DNA from 4 places in the Neobacillus sp. OS1-32 genome. Region 2 is predicted to be linked to each of the others. Evidence: predicted binding sites of a transcription regulator. Region 2 holds the regulator's gene; each other region holds the start of a gene.
What was found. The regulator Rex, encoded in region 2, represses fermentation and respiration genes when NADH is low (regulators of the CRP and FNR family bind a similar motif). The targets are predictions, from matches to a motif close to TTGTGAAATATTTCACAA.
Positions count from the first base shown of each region.

Region 1: a site for Rex is predicted at 1,448-1,465, ahead of RCG24_RS17925 (AtpZ/AtpI family protein). Genes of this name have one in related genera too.
Region 3: a site for Rex is predicted at 1,861-1,878, ahead of RCG24_RS03255 (cytochrome ubiquinol oxidase subunit I). Genes of this name have one in related genera too.
Region 4: a site for Rex is predicted at 1,946-1,963, ahead of arcA (arginine deiminase). Genes of this name have one in related genera too.

Region 1 covers NZ_CP133263.1:3,613,830-3,617,008, forward strand. The annotation lists gene RCG24_RS17920 (S8 family serine peptidase) at 1-1,169, shown strand, start outside; gene RCG24_RS17925 (AtpZ/AtpI family protein) at 1,561-1,782, shown strand; gene RCG24_RS17930 (ATP synthase subunit I) at 1,785-2,159, shown strand; gene atpB (F0F1 ATP synthase subunit A) at 2,182-2,895, shown strand; gene atpE (F0F1 ATP synthase subunit C) at 2,952-3,164, shown strand.
Region 2 covers NZ_CP133263.1:2,993,034-2,996,212, reverse strand. The annotation lists gene RCG24_RS14820 (ABC-F family ATP-binding cassette domain-containing protein) at 1-703, opposite strand, end outside; gene moaC (cyclic pyranopterin monophosphate synthase MoaC) at 863-1,357, shown strand; gene RCG24_RS14810 (redox-sensing transcriptional repressor Rex) at 1,403-2,059, shown strand; gene RCG24_RS14805 (YhbD family protein) at 2,353-2,976, shown strand; gene RCG24_RS14800 (cytoplasmic protein) at 2,982-3,179, shown strand, end outside.
Region 3 covers NZ_CP133263.1:614,126-617,304, forward strand. The annotation lists gene RCG24_RS03235 (reverse transcriptase-like protein) at 59-715, shown strand; gene RCG24_RS03240 (zinc-finger domain-containing protein) at 737-922, shown strand; gene cspD (cold-shock protein CspD) at 990-1,190, opposite strand; gene RCG24_RS03250 (hypothetical protein) at 1,458-1,727, shown strand; gene RCG24_RS03255 (cytochrome ubiquinol oxidase subunit I) at 1,957-3,179, shown strand, end outside.
Region 4 covers NZ_CP133263.1:4,133,326-4,136,504, forward strand. The annotation lists gene argF (ornithine carbamoyltransferase) at 1-497, opposite strand, end outside; gene arcA (arginine deiminase) at 522-1,805, opposite strand; gene arcD (arginine-ornithine antiporter) at 2,090-3,179, opposite strand, start outside.

The DNA.
Region 1 (3,179 bases), 620 kb from region 2:
TCATCAAGCGGGGAGGATTAACCTTTTCCGAAAAAGCCAAGAATGCTCAGGAAGCAGGGGCCAAAGCCGTTCTGATTTACAATAATGTGGCTGGCAGCTTTCTCGGCAATCTCGAGGCAGAAACCGCCATCCCGGTTGGTTCGTTGACCAAAAAAGACGGAGAATGGTTGCTAAAACAGCAGCCAACATTGGTCCGCCTCCTGATTAAAAAGGAAAAAGATCAGCTGGCCGAGTTTAGCTCCCGGGGACCAGTAACGGGGACGTGGGAAATTAAGCCGGATATTCTCGCTCCTGGGGTCGCGATTAACTCCACCATTCCCGGCGGATATTTGTCATTGCAGGGCACGAGTATGGCGGCGCCGCATGTGGCCGGAGCCTGCGCCCTGATCAAGCAGGCCCATCCTGATTGGACTCCGGAACAAATCAAAGCGGCGTTAATGAATACCGCCCAACCCTTAACCGCGACGAGCGAGACGCAGCAAACAAAGGCGCCCGCCCACTATCGTACATACGAACAAGGGGCTGGCCGGATCCAGGTTGCCGAAGCGATTCAAGCGGAATCACTGGTGACCCCCGGCAGTATTAGGTTTGATAAATTTTCCAACAGTAATCATGTTCATCAAGTTAAGCTTCAGGTTCACAATGTCAGCAGTCGAAGACAGCGTTACTCGTTTGCGATACCGGCCCATGAAGACGGCCTTCATTGGCGCCTGCCATTTTCGTTTATCCTTGGCCCAAAACAGTCAAAAGTCATTACGATTCGTTTAACCGTCGACCCGGCTGTCTTTAAAAAGAAAATCCATGATGGTTATTTGAGATTACACGCCGGTTCGCGAATCCTCAGTCTTCCTTACTTGTACGTCCTTGAGGAACCGGGTTATCCGAGGGTGATGGGGTTTGATTTTGCCATGGGAGATCATCCGGGCAGCTATCGTTATGAGGTGTATTTGCCGGGAGGTGCCGAGGAATTTGGGATTGCCTTATTTAACCCGGAGAGTTACCGGTTTGTTGCCTTTCTGGATACAAGCACGAGGTTGAAAAAGGGGCTAATCAGCAAAGAATTACCAGCGGCCGAACTGCCGCCGTCCGGAACGTACCTGGCCAAAGTATTTGCCAAAAAGGCGGGTAAAGAGGACTACATCGAAACACTGATTACCATTTTAAAATAATTTGTCAGAAAGGACACTATGTTTTCTGGTAGAAAAAAAGGAATAAAATGGTTCAAATTATTTGGAAGTCATAAAATGTTCACAAAACTGACACAATTTTGGCAAAAATACGATTAAATATGCCATACAATAATAATGTTTACGACTAAATATGCCATACAATAATCATTCTGACTGTAGATACCATATGGGAGAAATTATGGTAATTTCAAGGTATTAATTATGGCTAAATTAATTGACTTTGCTAGGTGCCTATTGTATGCTAACAAAGGATGTAAATGAGTGTTTTTTCACAAAAATGTCACATTTTTCTTGTGCCATAATGATTTAAATCATTTACAATATCCTTTATATATTTTTTCTCACTTATTGAAGGTGAGGATGATTTTATATGCAAAAAAACCGCAATCCATTTCAAGCGATGGCACTGATGTCTGCTATTGTCTCGCAGTTGGTTGGCTCCATCTTAATCGGTATATTTGCAGGCAGATGGGTAGACGGGCATTGGGGAACAGAGCCGATCTTTTTAATCATTGGCTTACTTTTGGGACTTGCTGCTGGAGTTTATTCAATGCTTGCTTCCATTCGTCATTTCTATTCAGGAGATAAATAACCATGCCGGATTTTCGAGAGATGTACAATAGGCAGCGAAAGTGGATATTCTACATATTAGCCATTTATGTTCTTGGATGGGGTTTTACATCTTACCAAACTTTCTTTTTAGGATTAATCCTTGGGACTTGCTTTAGTTATTTGAACCTCTGGCTGTTAGTAAGGAAGACAGAGAGTTTTGACAAGGCCATCTCGCAAGGGAAAAAAGTCCGATCGCTGGGTTCGTTGCAACGGATCGCCGCAGCAGGTATTGCCGGGGCGATTGCTGTTATGTATCCTCAATATTTCCAAATTATCGCTGTTGTGTTGGGACTAATGACATCCTATATTGTCATTATGATAGATTATTTTTATCATGCATTTCATGTTCATAAGTGAATGGGAAGCGAGGTGAGATTACATGAATCATGGTTCTCCTGATTTTCAGTTTTTAGGTCTTTGGTTTAATGCAGCGAATCTCTTGATGATTACCGTTGCAAGTTTGATTGTTTTTCTCATTGCTGTTTTTGCAACCCGCAGGCTGGCAATGAAACCTACCGGGATGCAGAACTTCTTAGAGTGGGTGCTTGACTTTGTAAAAGGCATTATCAACAGCACAATGGATTGGAAAGATGGCGGGAGGTTCCACGTCCTCGGGCTGACATTAATTATGTATATTTTTGTTTCCAATATGCTCGGTCTTCCATTTGCCCTCGTGGTAAATGAGAAGCTATGGTGGAAATCACCAACTGCCGACCCGATGATTACATTAACTTTAGCTGTCATGATCTTGGGCCTGACCCATTATTATGGAGTTAAGTTAAGGGGGCCGAAAGCATATGGAGGAACATTCTTCTCTCCAATGAAATTCTTATTTCCGTTAAAGATTATTGAAGAATTTGCCAATACCTTAACGCTTGGTTTGCGTCTTTACGGAAACATCTATGCCGGTGAATTATTGCTTTCACTGTTAGCAGCCGGTTTAGCACACCAAGGAGCCCTCGGCTTGATTGCCGCGGCACCGCTGACGCTTGTTTGGCAGGCCTTCTCGATTTTCGTCGGCACCATCCAGGCATATATTTTTACGATGTTAACAATGGTTTATATGTCTCATAAAGTGAGCAGCGACCATTAATATATTTTTGAAAAAATAAAAATACTTATCGATACATTTTAAGGAGGAACAAAGTAATGAATCTTATAGCAGCAGCAATTGCAATTGGTTTAGCAGCAGTAGGCGCAGGTATTGGTAACGGTCTTATCGTAGGTCGTACAGTTGAAGGGATTGCTCGTCAACCGGAAGCACGTGGTTTACTGCAAACTACCATGTTTATCGGGGTTGCGTTAGTTGAAGCATTACCGATCATCGGCGTTGTTATCGCGTTCATGGTATTAAACCGCTAGAACTTGATAGACTCC
Region 2 (3,179 bases):
ATAATTCGTACACCTGAGTGACCACTTTGTCCAAGAAATAGCGGTCGTGCGAAACAATTAAAATGGCCCCATCATACCCTTGTAAATATTGTTCAAGCCAGGAGAGCGTTTCGATATCCAGATGGTTGGTGGGCTCGTCCAATATTAAAATGTCCGGTTTCGTCAGCAGTAACTTACCTAACGCAAGCCGTGTTTTTTGACCGCCACTGAGGCTTGAGATCATCAATGAATGGTCATGAAAATTGAGTCCATGCAGCACGGAGCGAATATCCGCTTCAAATTGATAGCCGCCAAGTTCTTTAAACTGGACCTGTAAATGGTCATATTCATGAATAATTCGTTCGTACTTTGCCTGATGGTTAAAAATATCAGGATCAGCCATTTGCTCCTCAAGCTTGCGTAAAGATTTTTCCATCTTTCGAAGTGCTTCGAAGACACTCAACATTTCCTCCCAGATGGAAAAATTGGATTCCAAACCGGTATTCTGGGCTAAATAGCCGATTGTTACCTCTTTCGGCTTGATGATCTCGCCGCCATCATAAGACAGATGTCCAGCAATAATTTTCAATAATGTCGATTTACCTGCCCCGTTCCGGCCGACGAGGGCGACGCGGTCCCGAGTTTGTAATTCTAGCTTTATATTCGATAAAATAAGGTCAGCACCATAATATTTTTGTAATTGATTAACTTGCAGTAAAATCATGTTCATTCACCTCTATACTTACAAATAGTGTACCTTATTCCCGAAAGGGCGGCAATACGAGCAAAAAAGCCGTAATTGGATAAAAAAATATACCGTTAGTTCAAAGTTTCACACACATCGACAAAAAAATATAGTATCATTTGGGAGGAGGTATTTATAATGGCTGAGTTTACTCATTTTAATGAAGAAGGAAGAGCAAAGATGGTGGACGTCAGCAATAAGCCGAAAACAGTCCGCACTGCTTTTGCTCATTCCAGCATTACCGTAAGTGAAGAAATTTACCAAAAAATAACGCATCATGAAATGAAAAAAGGCGATGTCTTGGCAGTTGCTCAAGTTGCTGCGGTAATGGCGGCCAAGAAAACCTGGGAGATCATTCCGATGTGCCACCCTATTCCGTTAACAGGGATAAATATTAGTTTTTCCTGGGAGCAAATTCAATTAAAACAATACCAGTTACATATTGCCGTATCTGTGAAAACAATCGGTAGCACGGGAGTTGAGATGGAAGCGTTAACAGCAGCCTCTGCGTGTGCTTTAACGGTCTATGACATGTGTAAAGCAGTGGATAAGGGTATGGTAATCGGACCAACTTATTTAGTGGAAAAAACCGGCGGTAAAAGTGGTGACTATAAAAGAACCGACCTGATTTGAACATGCAGCAATGGAGCTAATACTTGAAGCGGGGTGAAGGAGAGAATGTCGAATGAAACGACGAAGATTCCACAGGCAACAGCAAAGCGGCTACCGTTATATTATCGGTTTTTAAAAAATCTGCATTCTTCTGGTAAACAAAGGGTGTCGTCAGCAGAGTTAAGTGAAGCAGTGAAGGTTGATTCAGCTACAATTCGCAGGGATTTTTCCTATTTTGGTGCCCTCGGGAAAAAAGGATATGGCTATAATGTAAATTATTTATTATCCTTTTTTCGGAAAACTCTGGACCAGGATGAATTAACGAAAGTAGCCCTAATTGGTGTGGGTAATTTAGGAACTGCCTTTTTAAATTATAATTTTATGAAAAATAATAATACCAAAATCACCTGCGCCTTCGATGTTGACCCTGGAAAGGTTGGAACATTAATTGGTGATGTTCCAGTTTTTGCGATGGATGATTTAGAAAAACATTTAAACGAAGAAGAGATTTCGGTGGTTATTTTAACAGTACCGGCTCAGGTTGCCCAATTGATTACGGACCGTCTTGGCAACACGAATGTAAAGGGGATCCTGAACTTTACCCCGGCAAGATTAAATGTCGCCAAATCGATTCGCGTACATCACATTGACCTCGCAGTTGAACTGCAATCACTGGTGTACTTTTTGAAGCATTATCCGAATGTCGACGAAACCGAAGAATAGGAGAAAAAGCTTTTCTGATGATGATCAGGGAAGCTTTTTTTAATTGTCTAAGTGAAAGCATGGTGTCAGGCACTGCAACAGGTACATGAGGCCATGCGTTTATTTATTGATGGGATAGCAGAAAAGACAAAAAGGGAGGATCGTAGTTTGAAGCTGTCCGGAAGGGGACGATGATTTGGTGATAGCTGTGCGGGATAATTGGCAATCAGCCCTATTTTCCAAAAAACAGAAAATAAAATTTTACAGCATAACAATGTTATGTTACACTGTAAAATAGAAAGGGGTTATCGAAAATGAGCGAGGAGTTAATTTCCAAAAAGGACTTATTGAGTTTAACCGGAATTTCGTATGGGCAGTTATACCGCTGGAAACGGAAGGATCTTATACCAGAGGAATGGTTTATCCGTAAATCAACATTTACAGGTCAAGAAACCTTTTTTCCCAAGGAAAGGATATTGGAACGGATTGAAAAAATTCAAACAATGAAGGAGAATTTGTCGCTGGATGAATTGGCAGATCTGTTATCACCAAATGTAACGGAAATTATTTTAACAAAGGATGAACTTATAAAACGTAACATTGTTTCAGAGACGGTTATGAATATTTACCAAGAAAGTGAGAGTGGCCATTTTCAGTTTGATTTTTCGAGGATTCTTGAGGCAAATGTATTGGAAAAACTGCTGCAATCAGGGGAGATCAATTTAGACGAAGGAAAAATGCTGCTTCAGCTTTTAAAGCTAAACCGCCCGCTAATTGAACAAAAACATGGGGAAATCGTCATCACGAGAAAGCTGGGGGTGTCCTCCTGTTTGCTGCTGATTAATGCTGAAAGTTTTCATTTTGAGTCTGGGACAAAGGTAGTTGCCAAGCTCTCGCTGTTAACCTGCATAGAGGAACTAAAGGCAAAATTATTTTAAATGTCGTGAAAAAACTGGAAATATCGGGTCATGCGGCGATTGGCGGCAGAGTAAAAGCTGAAGAAGTAAGGGTCAAGGGCATCTTGAAGGTGGCCAAGGACTGTGAAACGGAAATTTTTAAAGCAGAATCACAATTTATCATTGGTGGTTTGTTAAACGCAGAGCATATTGAGATTCAAATTTATGGTGAGTGTACAGCTAAG
Region 3 (3,179 bases), 2.0 Mb from region 2:
GTGTATAGAAAATATTCTATAATAAAATACAACGGTAAATTATGAAAGGCTGAAAAAAATGAAATTCAGACTGGAATGGAAGTATAAATTAAAAAATAATCAAAAAGTTCACTGCTCTTCGGAATGGATTTCAGGAATGAATGCCATTCAAATGGGAGAAGAATTAGAAGCTGGCGGTAAGGCCAGTGAATTGTATTTTTATGATGAAAAAGGGACATCGTGGATATTAAAGGAAATGAAAAAGCTGGTTGTCGAAATTGAGGAGGATCCGCATGAAGTTACCGTCTATTTTGATGGCGGATTTAATCGAGAATCCAATCAGGCCGGGATTGGCGTGGTCATTTATTTTAAACAAGGGAAAAAGAAATATCGCATACGTGCTAATGAGTTAATAGAGGAAATGGATACAAACAATGAGGCGGAATATGCAGCATTTTACTATGCCTTAAATATACTGGAAGATTTAGGCGTTCGCCATTTGCCATGTGAATTTAAGGGTGATTCTCAGGGATTATTAAAGCAGTTGGAAGGTGAATGGCCGTGCTACGAAGAAGTGCTGAACCGATGGCTTGACCGGATCGAGGAAAAAATCAAGGCATTGGATCTGAAACCAGTCTACAAGGTTATTCCCAGAAAGGACAATAAAGAAGCGGATAAATTGGCAACCCAGGCATTAGAGGGAAAAGAAGTCTTCTCTAAAATGTTGATACTTTGATAAGCGGGGGTAGGAAAATTAGTGAAACCAACAGTCAGGAAAGAAGTTCTTCAACAAGTGGAATTGATCATGGCTCAATATTGTGAGGGCTGTTTTTTACATCGGCATTTGAAACAGGAAGGCGGCAGGAGACTTGCCCATCGCTTTTGCATTTCACAATGTACAGTTGGTGAAACTTTAAAGGAATATGGAAAAAAACTGATTTAATGACAAGCCAACATAGAAAAAGGTCGACATCATTTGTCGACCCTTAATTGTCTAATCTATAAATGGATCATAGTTTTACAACGTTAGCAGCTTGAGGTCCACGGTTTCCTTCGACGATTTCAAAAGAAACTTCTTGGCCTTCTTCTAATGATTTGTAGCCTTCACCTTGGATTGCGCTAAAATGTACGAATACATCGTCGCCGCCTTCGACTTCGATAAAACCAAAGCCTTTCTCATTGTTAAACCATTTAACTTTACCGTTTTGCATGTACTTCTTCCTCCTAAGCCTTTCGCGGCACCGCCTATATAGTGCCAAAGTAAAATATTACCATGTCACGTTTACCAACGCTTTGTTTCATTGTTAAATCTGTGTACATGATGCTTTAAATATACAATAAGAAAAAAGGCCAGTCAAGGAACGCTGAAGATTTTTACAAATATTATTGAGGAGATTTCTGGATTCAAAAACATTTAACATAAAGTAATTGAGGCCCCTCATATGTTAGATTATGACTAAATATTGAGGTGGGGATCCATGTATCGCTTTTCAATTGAAAAAGATGAATGGGTTTTAAGATTTTCTCCAAAGCTTTCCATTGATGCTGACGAACGGCAAATGATTTTGATGTCACTCCTTCACATAGGCGAGAAACTGTCGAAATATTCACATGGAGATGCCTTTATCATTTTTACAAAAAAGATCGGCGCTATTGTCTTTACTGTAGAAACAATCCCATCATTTATATTAACCGTATCAAATATTATTTCAGAAGAATATTGGTACAATCAAGATTCGGTCAGTTAAAAAAATAAGTGCAAGAGGTTCAACAGGGTGCCCATTGAGGCACCCTGTTTTGGTTGAACTAGGAATCATGTTAATATTGTAACAAATTTGACAAAAACTAGAGCACTTTCTTTGATTATCTTTGATAAGATAAATGTGAGGAATATCACATTTAAAAACAAATCGGCTTTTTTGTGGGTGCATAATTTTATTAACATAATAATCAAATAATCTAAAGGGAGTGTTATTAGTGGATCCGCTTTTTTTGGCAAGGGTTCAGTTTGCCGCGACAACGATTTTCCATTTCTTCTTTGTTCCGCTTTCCATTGGACTTGTCTTTATGGTAGCAATTATGGAAACCATGTATGTCGTGAAAAAAAATGAACTCTACAAAAAAATGGCAAAGTTTTGGGGGCATTTATTTTTAATTAATTTTGCCGTTGGTGTAGTTACCGGAATTATTCAAGAGTTTCAATTCGGCATGAACTGGTCAGATTACTCCCGATTTGTTGGGGACGTCTTCGGTGCTCCGTTGGCTATTGAAGCACTTTTGGCCTTTTTCATGGAATCTACTTTTATTGGATTGTGGATTTTTGGCTGGGACCGTTTGTCGAAAAAGGTCCATCTGGCTTGTATTTGGCTGGTTTCCCTTGGTACTACTTTATCGGCAATTTGGATCTTGACAGCCAACTCATTTATGCAGGTTCCGGTTGGATTTGCAATGAAAAACGGCCGTGCGGAAATGAATGACTTTTTGGCCTTAATTACGAATGGCCAATTACTTGTCGAATTTCCACATGTCTTTACGGGTGCCTTATGTACTGCGGCCTTCTTTGTTGCCGGAATTTGCGGCTATAATTTATTGAAAAAACGTCATATTGCTTTTTACAAAAAGTCCATGAAATTGGCTATAATTATTGGCCTAATCGGCAGTATTGGTGTTGCTCTTACGGGTCACACACAAGCCCAGTATCTTGTCAAAACACAGCCGATGAAAATGGCTGCAGCAGAAGGGATTTGGAAAGATACTGCTGATCCTGCGCCATGGTCTCTTTTTGCTTTAATTGATACTAAGAAACAGGAAAATAAATTTGAACTAAATATTCCATACGCCTTAAGCTTTTTATCCTATTCGAAATTTGAAGGTTCACTTAAAGGGATGGAAACACTGCAAAAGGAATATACTGAAAAGTATGACTCAATCGTAGGTGAGGGAACAAATTATATCCCTCCGGTAAAGACCACCTATTGGAGCTTTAGACTGATGGTCGGTTTTGGAGCAGCGATGATTCTTTTATCAATCATTGGTTTAATCCTCTGGAAAAGGGACCGGCTTGTTGCAAGTTCTACATTTTTGAAGTTTTTGGTGCCGGCAATAGCGTTCCCATATTTGGCCAATACCTTTGGCTGGCTGATGACAGAAATTGGACGGCAGCCATGGTCTGTATTCGGTTTAATGACCACCGCCGATGC
Region 4 (3,179 bases), 1.1 Mb from region 2:
TCGCCAACATAGACAAACTTGATGCCTTCAAGATGGCCAAAGTTTTCTTTTACTGTTAAGAAGTCAGCAAGTGTTTGGGTTGGATGCCATTGGTCAGTCAAACCATTCCAAACCGGAACGCCGGAATGTTCAGCCAGCATTTCTACCTTTTTGTGTTCAAAGCCACGGAATTCAATCCCATCAAACATGCGGCCTAATACTTTTGCTGTGTCTTCGATTGATTCTTTTTTACCTAATTGGATATCGTCTTTTCCTAAATATTCAGGATGTGCACCAAGATCAATACAAGCAACTGTGAAGGCACAGCGTGTACGAGTAGATGGTTTTTCAAATAACAATGCAATATTTTTACCTTCTAAATAACGGTGTTTGATGCCCCGTTTTTTCTCGTCTTTTAATTTCATTGCTAAATCGATAAAAGATACAAATTCTTCTTTTGTAAAATCCATTTCACGAAGAAAGCTTCTTCCGTGTAATTTAGATACAGTTGCTTCCATATTTAATCTCTCCTATCAAACAAATTACTTACGAAGATCCTCACGAACAATTGGCATGCTCATGCAGCGAGGGCCCCCACGGCCACGGGATAATTCCGAGCTTAAGACTTCAATGACCTCAATTCCGTGCTCACGTAACAATTGATTCGAAATGTAGTTGCGGTCATATGTCACAACAACACCTGGGGCAATGGCCAATGTGTTGGAACCGTCATTCCATTGTTCACGGGCAGCAGCAATTTCATCACCGCCACCGCAAGGGATAAGGATCAGCTCGCTGAGTCCAAGAGCTTCTTTTAAAGCTTCTTGAAGGTTGTTGCGATGTGTGATATTAACATGGTCTTCATCCGGACCTTTTTCAAGGATGTATACGTTCATGTTGCCTTCTGGTCCTTGAATAGCTGGGTGAATCGTAAACTTGTCATAGTCTACCATTGTAAAGACGGTATCTAGGTGCATGAAGGCACGGCTCTTAGGAATCTCAACAGCTAGAACTTTCTTGAAGGAGCTGTTCTTTTTAAATAGATTAAGAGCCAGTTTTTCAATTGCTCTTGCAGATGTACGTGCAGAAACCCCAATAGCAATGACTTCATTACTTAAAATAAGTTCGTCTCCACCTTCAATTGGGAATTCATAATCACGATCTAGCCAAACTGGAACATCATGACCGGCAAATCTTGGATGATGTTTAATAATATATTCCATAAATAAAGATTCACGGCGGCGTGCAGGCTCACGCATTTTATTAATCGTTAAACCATTGCCCATACTTGCTGCAGGGTCACGAGTGAAATAAAGGTTTGGCATTGGATCCAAATAAAATGGATAATGGTCTTCCATTAACTCGTATAAACGGGTCTTCTTGCTCGTTTCGATTTCCTTTTTGAGGACACCGCTCATGATTTTATCAACCATATCTGGGGTTGAGAATGACAATAAATATTCTTTTAATGCTTTTCCAGCACCATTGACATTTGCGTTGCTTTCGCGTAAAATGTCATCAACAAATTGATTTTTTAGTTCTGAATTATTGAGTGTTTCAGAAACTAATTTTTCGAGGTATAGTACTTCTACGCCTCGATTTTTTAATGTCTCGGCAAAGTAGTCATGTTCTCTTTGGATAATTGGTAGATATGGAATGTCGTCGAATAATAGCCGTTGTAAATACTCTGGCACTAGGTTTTCAACTTCTTTTCCAGGCCGTTTCAATAGAACGGTTTTTAAAGTACCAATTTCTGATGTGACATTGATCGGATGACTTAATTTGGTTGTTTCTCTCTCGCGTGTCGTCTCTTGAATACTGCTCATCTTTCTTCCTCCTTTTTATTAACTTCCTTGCTACAACTTTATTTTAGGCAATGTGCAAGAAAAATTTTGTTTGCCTCTTCACAATTAAACTGTTAAATTCATTACATTTTTTTGTTGTTTGTATAAGGGGATTTGCATACTTATGAATATATTCATAAAAAATATTGATTTTTAAAGGAAATAATTGAATAACCAACGGATGTCACACAAATGACAAAGATGAATTCGCAAAATTAAAACGATTAGTAATAGAAGAAAGGTTGGCAAATTGCCAACCTTTTTAACTATATTTGAATTTTTCCTGTTGCTAGCATGATGATTGCAATAATGGCAAACAGAATAAAGAGACATGCCCATAAGAGTTCAAATGGTTTAAACGCTTTCTGCTGCTTTTCTTTGGCGGCGTATAAGAAAATGAGAGTACCCAGTGAATATAATATCGATGTCAATAATAAATAGGTCACCCCTGCTGCATATAAGATCCAAAAACTATAGATAGAAGCAATGATACCAATAATTATTTGTTTTGTTTCTTTATGCTGCCAGCTGTACTTCACTTGATATAAAGCCGAAAAAAGGTAAGGCACTAAGATGGTCGAACTGGCCATCGAAAAAGCAAACTGGTAAGGCTTATCGGAAATTAACAAGGTTAGAAGGAATATTTGAATCAAAAGTCCCGTGAAAATAAGGGAGTTCGTGGGAACATTATGCTTATTTTCCTTCGTGAAAAATTTCGGGAAAGTTCCATCTTTTCCTGCCAGATATGGAATTTCTGCAGAAAATAAAGTCCAGCCAAGCAGAGCCCCCAGTAACGAGATAATCAAGCCAAGATTAATAAACATGGCCCCCCAAGGACCCACGATACTTTCCAGAACATATGCCATCGAAGGGCTTTTTAGACTTGAAAGTTCCCCTCGGGTCATGACACCCAAGGATAATAAGGAGATTAAAATATAAATCGTTAAGGTGGACATTAAGCCGATGACCGTCGCTCGGCCAACGTCCTTTTTCTTCCGAGCCCGGCGTGATAAAACAACAGCCCCTTCCACTCCGGTAAAAACCCATAGTGTGACGAGCATCGTACTTTTCGTTTGGGTCATAACGTTTGCTAGGTTAAATGACGTGCCACCCCAAAAATCTAATGTGAAGGTATGAAAATGAAACGCAAACAGGGCAATGACAATGAATAAAAAGATCGGGATGAGCTTCGCAATCGTCACAACGATATTCATGATGGCCGCGGTTTGAATTCCTCTGGAGATAAAGAAAATTAATAACCAAAGGAAAACAGAAGCCCCCAGCACGGAAACGAGATTAGCGCCATTGAATATCGGTAGAAAATAGCCGATCGCACTGAACAGCAGGGTTAAAAAG